Regions from separate parts of the Pseudomonas sp. D5(2026) genome, predicted to be linked through region 1. Evidence: predicted binding sites of a transcription regulator. Region 1 holds the regulator's gene; the other holds the start of a gene.
The links. Region 1 encodes sigma-54, which starts transcription at its own class of promoters, with help from an activator protein. Its sites were predicted from a motif close to ANTGGCATNNANNTTGCTNT; they were not measured.
Positions count from the first base shown of each region.

Region 1 (3,411 bases):
CTCATTGCTGGTGGCCGCGCGCAGCCGATCACGAACCTCCTTGCGATCGAGCATGCTGGCGATCTGACGCAATAGCTCAAGATGGGCATCGGTGGCCGCTTCGGGCACCAGCAGCACAAACAGCAGGTCCACTGGCGCGCCATCGATGGCGTCGTAATCAATAGGGGCTTCCAGGTGCAGCAGAGCGCTGACTGGAGCTGAGCATCCTTCAAGGCGGCAGTGCGGGATGGCGATGCCATTGCCGAATCCGGTAGAGCCGAGCTTTTCCCGGGCTACCAGTTTTTCGAAGACGTCCTGCATCTCCAGTTCTGGCACTTGGTCGGCGATGACAGTGGCGACCTTTTCCAGGGCGCGCTTCTTGCTGCCGCCCGGCACGTTCACGAGGGAACGGCCGGGGGTCAGGATGGTTTCAAGTCGGATCATGGATGAGGGGGATCAGCGGGCAGCTGCACCTTGCAGCAGGCTTTGCTGTTTTTCCTTGTGTTTTTTCAGTTGGCGGTCGAGCTTGTCGGCCAAGGCATCGATCGCTGCATACATGTCTTCGTGTTCGGCGTTGGCTACCACTTCGCCGCCGGGAATCTGCAGGGTCGCCTCGACCTTCTGCTGAAGCTTCTCGACTTTCATGATTACCTGCACGTTGGTGATCTTGTCGAAGTGACTCTCCACGCGGGCGAGCTTTTCAAGCACGTAATCGCGCAGTGGCTGGGTGACTTCTACATGCTGTCCACTGATATTGACTTGCATACAGCTTCTCCTTTGTTGCCCGTGCATAAAGAGGCAGGTCTTGCACCTGCCACGAAAACGCTGTGGCTCATCTCAGGGGCTACATCAGTCGCTTGCGTTCGCTCGACGGTGCGATGCCGAGGGACTCGCGGTACTTGGCGACGGTGCGACGGGCTACCTGGATGCCTTGTGCCTCCAGTAAACCAGCGATCTTGCTGTCACTCAATGGCTTTTTCTGATTTTCCGCCGCAACCAGTTTCTTGATGATCGCGCGGATCGCCGTGGACGAGCATTCTCCGCCTTCGGAGGTGCTGACATGGCTGGAGAAAAAGTATTTCAGTTCGTAGATACCGCGCGGGGTGTGCATGTATTTCTGCGTGGTAACCCGCGAGATGGTCGATTCGTGCATGCCTACTGCTTCGGCAATGTCATGCAGTACCAACGGCTTCATCGCTTCGTCGCCGTGGTCGAGGAAGCCGCGCTGGTGCTCGACGATCTGCGTGGCCACCTTCATCAGGGTTTCGTTACGGCTTTGCAGGCTCTTGATGAACCAGCGCGCTTCCTGTAGCTGGTTGCGCATGAAGGTGTTGTCGGCGCTGGTGTCGGCACGTCGCACGAAGCCGGCGTACTGCGGGTTGACGCGCAGGCGTGGGATGGCTTCCTGGTTCAGCTCTACCAGCCAACGGTCGCTGTCCTTGCGCACGATGACGTCGGGCACCACGTACTCGGGCTCGCTGGACTCGATCTGCGAACCAGGGCGCGGGTTAAGGCTTTGCACCAGTTCGATGACCTGGCGCAGCTCGTCTTCCTTGATTTTCATCCGCCGCATCAGCTGGCTGTAGTCACGGCTGCCGAGCAGGTCGATGAAATCGGTGACCAGACGCTTGGCTTCGGTCATCCACGGGGTTGTAGCGGGCAGTTGGCGCAGTTGCAGCAACAGGCATTCGCCGAGGTTGCGAGCACCGACGCCAGCCGGCTCGAACTGCTGGATGCGGTGCAGTACTGCTTCGACCTCGTCCAGCTCGATATCCAGCTCCGGGTCGAAACCGGCGCAGATTTCTTCGAGGGTGTCTTCCAGGTAGCCCTGCCCGTTGATGCTGTCGATCAGGGTGACGGCAATCAAGCGGTCGGTGTCGGACATCGGCGCCAGGTTCAACTGCCACAGCAGGTGGCTTTGCAGGCTCTCGCCGGCCGATGTGCGTGTGGTGAAGTCCCACTCGTCGTCATCGTTGCTCGGCAGGCTGCTGGCGCTGGTCTGGTAGATGTCTTCCCAGGCGGTATCGACCGGGAGCTCGTTGGGGATGCGCTCGCTCCACTCACCGTCTTCCAGGTTGTCGGCGCTGACGGCGCTTTCCTGGAAGCTGTTGTCCTGAACTTCGGCGGCCGGCTTGTTCTCGGCGTTGTCGGCCATCGGGTCGCTGTTGTCGAAGTCTTCGCCGTCTTCCTGACGTTCGAGCATCGGGTTCGACTCCAGCGCTTCCTGGATTTCCTGTTGGAGGTCCAGGGTTGAGAGCTGGAGCAGGCGGATGGCCTGTTGCAACTGAGGAGTCATCGTCAGTTGCTGGCCCATTTTTAGGACGAGCGATGGTTTCATGGCAGGGGCTTAATACCTTGTTCGCCGGCGCGCATGCGCCATCCACTACACGAGGGCGCCGGAGCGCCAGATCAAGCAAGTTTTATGCCTTAAATTGTAGCGTTTGCCTAGAGTACCGTAACAACTTTACCCGCAGTCTCACGGCTGTTAGCCAGTACTTCAGGCGCTTGCCGGGTCAGAGGCGGAACTCATGGCCCAGGTAAACTTCTTTGACCAGATCGTTTGCCAGGATGGTTTCTGCGTCGCCTTCAGCGATCAGTCGGCCATCGTTGACGATGTAAGCGGTTTCGCAGATATCCAGCGTTTCACGCACGTTGTGGTCGGTAATCAGTACACCGATACCCTTGGCCTTGAGGTGGTGGATGATCTGCTTGATGTCGCCAACCGAAATCGGGTCGACACCGGCGAACGGTTCGTCCAGCAGGATGAACTTGGGCGCTGTCGCCAGGGCGCGGGCAATCTCGACGCGGCGGCGTTCGCCACCGGACAGGCTCATGCCGAGGTTGTCGCGGATGTGGCTGATGTGGAACTCCTGCAGCAGGCTTTCCAGCTCTTTGCGGCGGCCGTCCCGGTCGAGATCCTTGCGGGTCTCGAGGATGGCCATGATGTTGTCGGCTACCGACAGCTTGCGGAAGATCGAGGCCTCCTGCGGCAGGTAGCCGATGCCGGCGCGGGCGCGGCCGTGCATGGGCTGGTGGCTCACATCGAGGTTGTCGATCAGTACTCGGCCCTGTTCGGCCTGGACCAGCCCGACAATCATGTAGAAGCAAGTGGTCTTGCCGGCGCCGTTGGGGCCGAGCAGGCCGACGATCTGGCCGCTGTCGATCGACAGGCTGACATCACGTACTACCTGCCGCCCCTTGTAGCTCTTTGCCAGGTGCTGGGCTTTGAGGGTTGCCATTTACTCGGCCTTCTTCTTGGGCTGGATCACCATGTCGATACGCTGACGTGGTGTTGTCACGTTGCTACCGCGACCGGCGGTCGCCACCTGGGTCTGGGTGTTGTAGACGATCTTTTCGCCTTCGGTGGTGTTGCCTTCGTTCTCGACCTTGGCGCGGTCGGTGAGAATTACCAGGTCCTTCTGCGCCTGGTAC
Region 1 covers NZ_CM173421.1:983,566-986,976, forward strand. Annotated here, with positions in the region: gene ptsN (PTS IIA-like nitrogen regulatory protein PtsN) at 1-423, opposite strand, end outside; gene hpf (ribosome hibernation-promoting factor, HPF/YfiA family) at 436-744, opposite strand; gene AC3B5Q_RS04585 (RNA polymerase factor sigma-54) at 824-2,317, opposite strand; gene lptB (LPS export ABC transporter ATP-binding protein) at 2,493-3,218, opposite strand; gene lptA (lipopolysaccharide transport periplasmic protein LptA) at 3,219-3,411, opposite strand, start outside.

Region 2 (3,411 bases), 1.4 Mb from region 1:
GGCCCGGCGGTCGGGAGGGCGATGGCGAATACTGCCGCCATACAGCCCCGGCATCTTATGTCGGACGATAAACACGCACATTGGCATGTCCCTCACTGAGCAGGTGGTGTGCGTGCAAACGGCTCATCACACCCTTGTCGCAATACAGCAAGTACTGGCGCGTAGGGTCCAGATGCTTGAACTTGCTGTTGATGGCGTAGAACGGCATGGCCTGGACCTCGATACCTTCCAGCACCAGAGGTTCGTCTTCCTGGGCATCGGGGTGGCGAATGTCGATGACGATCTGGCCAGGCAGCGCCTCGGCCACTTCCTCGATTTCAATGTCCTTGCCCAGCTCATCGATCACATGATCGATGGAAATGAACTTGGCGCGCTCAAGAGCGCGCTCCAGTACGGCCATGTCGAACTGTTTTTCTTCGTGCTCCATGCGGTGACGCTTGGCATGGGTGGTCGGGTTTACCGAGATCACGCCGCAGTATTCCGGCATGTGCTTGGCAAAGTCCGCGGTACCGATTTCGGTGGCCTGGTCGATGATGTCCTGCTTGTGGCTGGCCAGCAGCGGGCGCAGCACCAGCTTGTCGGTGGCCGAGTCGATGATCGACAGGTTCGGCAAGGTCTGGCTGGACACCTGGGAAATCGCTTCGCCTGTCACCAGCGCGTCGATCTGCAGGCGGTCGGCCATATGGGCGGCGCCTCGCAGCATCATGCGCTTGAGTGTCACGCCCATGTAGCTGTTGTCGACCTTGTTGAGGATTTCGCCAACCACTTCTTCGAACGGCACGCTGATGAACAGTACACGCTGGCTGCTGCCGTACTTCTTCCACAGGTAGTGGGCCACTTCCATCACGCCCAGCTCGTGGGCACGGCCGCCGAGGTTGAAGAAGCAGAAGTGGGTCATCAGGCCGCGGCGCATCATCTGGTAGGCCGCAACGGTGGAGTCGAAACCACCGGACATCAGCACCAGGGTCTGCTCCAAGGCGCCCAGCGGATAACCGCCGATGCCGTTGTGCTGGTTGTGGATCACGTACAGGCGCTGGTCGCGGATTTCGATGCGCACCAGCACTTCAGGCTTTTTCAGCTCGATCCCGGCGGCGCCACACTGCTGGCGCAGTTGGCTGCCGACATAACGGTCGACATCCATCGAGGTGAAGTCATGGTGGCCACCGCGCTTGCAGCGCACGGCGAAGTGCTTGCCGGCCAGCAGGTGGCCGAAGTGGTGCTTGCACTTGGCGACGATGTCGTCGAAGTCCCCCAGCGGGTATTCCTCAACCTGCAGGAAGTGGGTGATACCCGGCGTGCAGGTGAGGCGTTCGATCATCTCGCGCTGGACTTTTTCGTCTTCGACGCGGGTAACCACTTCGAGATTGTCCCAGACACCATCTACCGCGAGCTCAGGGTCGAGATCCTTGAGCACGTTGCGGATGTTCTTGCCAAGCTGGCGGATGAAGCGCTTGCGCACCGGCCGGCTTTTGATGGTGATTTCTGGGAAGACTTTGACGATAAGTTTCATTGGTTAACAGCGCGCGCAGGGCCTGCCGAAAATGAGGGGCGCGAATTATATCGGAAATTGCTCAGGATTTGACCAACTTTTGATCAGAAGCTTTGAGATAAATGTCAGAGCCGGATTTTTTGGTGCCCGTGAGACCGAGCGCCGCCCGCGCGGCGCATCGCGAGCTGCGCTCGCTCCTACGTCTGTTTCGGGCCAGTTACGCCTGCGACAGGCGCGCGCGACCGCCTTGTTTGTACGACGCGATATCGCGCCATGCGCCAAGGCGTTCGCGCGCAAATCCCCCAGAAATAATTGGCCCGAAACAGATGTAGGAGCGAGCTTGCTCGCGATGCGCCGCGCGGGCGGCGCTCGGTCTCACGGGCACCACAAAAACCAAGGCGTGCACCCTAATGGTGCGCCACCTCCAAAATTCGCATCTTAAGAGTGCACTTTCTCAGCCTACCCCAACGCCAAATGCCCGCAAACGCCCCCTTTTATCCCAACCTCGCCATTTTCGGGCACTGGCATGCAATTTGCTCCCTTGTGAGGCAGGTAAGCTTGGCCGACTATCCGCGCCCGGCAACACCCTTTTTCCAGGGCAGCGGCCCACCGCGCTCTAGACCATCCGGAGGACAACATGTCGAAGTCGGTTCAACTCATCAAAGATCATGACGTCAAGTGGATTGATCTGCGTTTCACGGACACCAAAGGCACTCAGCACCACGTGACCATGCCGTCGCGTGATGCGCTGGACGAAGACTTCTTCGAAGTCGGCAAGATGTTCGACGGTTCCTCCATCGCTGGCTGGAAAGGCATCGAAGCCTCCGACATGATCCTGATGCCGGTTGACGAAACCGCCGTTCTGGATCCGTTCACCGAAGAGCCAACCCTGATCATTACCTGCGACATCGTCGACCCGTCGAGCATGCAGGGCTACGATCGCGACCCACGTGCAATCGCCAAGCGCGCCGAAGAGTACCTGAAGAGCACCGGCATCGGTGACACCGTATTCGCCGGCCCAGAGCCTGAGTTCTTCATCTTCGACGAAGTGAAGTTCCAGTCGGACATCTCCGGCTCGATGTTCAAGATCTTCTCCGAGCAGGGCTCGTGGATGACCGGCGCTGACGTGGAAGGCGGCAACAAAGGCCACCGTCCAGGCGTGAAAGGCGGCTACTTCCCGGTTCCGCCGTTCGACCACGACCACGAAATCCGTACTGCCATGTGCAACGCTCTGGAAGAAATGGGCCAGACCGTTGAAGTTCACCACCACGAAGTGGCGACTGCCGGCCAGAACGAAATCGGCGTCAAGTTCAACACCCTGGTGAAGAAGGCTGACGAAGTACAGGCGCTGAAATACGTCGTGCACAACGTTGCCGACGCTTACGGCCGTACCGCCACCTTCATGCCGAAGCCACTGTACGGCGACAACGGCTCGGGCATGCACGTGCACATGTCGATCTGGAAAGACGGCAAGAACACCTTCTCGGGTGAAGGCTATGCCGGCCTGTCCGACACCGCTCTGTACTTCATCGGCGGTATCATCAAGCACGGTAAGGCCCTGAACGGCTTCACCAACCCGTCGACCAACTCCTACAAGCGTCTGGTTCCAGGCTTCGAAGCCCCGGTAATGCTGGCCTACTCGGCTCGCAACCGTTCCGCCTCGATCCGTATTCCTTACGTTGGCAGCCCGAAAGCCCGCCGTATCGAAGCACGCTTCCCGGACCCATCGGCCAACCCGTACCTGGCCTTCGCGGCCCTGCTGATGGCTGGCCTGGACGGCATCCAGAACAAGATCCACCCAGGCGACGCGGCCGACAAGAACCTGTACGACCTGCCGCCAGAAGAAGCCAAGAACATCCCGCAAGTGTGCGGCAGCCTGAAAGAAGCTCTGGAAGAGCTGGATAAAGGCCGTGCGTTCCTGA
Region 2 covers NZ_CM173421.1:5,217,329-5,220,739, forward strand. Annotated here, with positions in the region: gene thiI (tRNA uracil 4-sulfurtransferase ThiI) at 56-1,510, opposite strand; gene glnA (type I glutamate--ammonia ligase) at 2,127-3,411, shown strand, end outside.
Region 2: glnA (type I glutamate--ammonia ligase) is a predicted target of sigma-54. The motif match lies at 2,010-2,029, and genes of this name have one in related genera.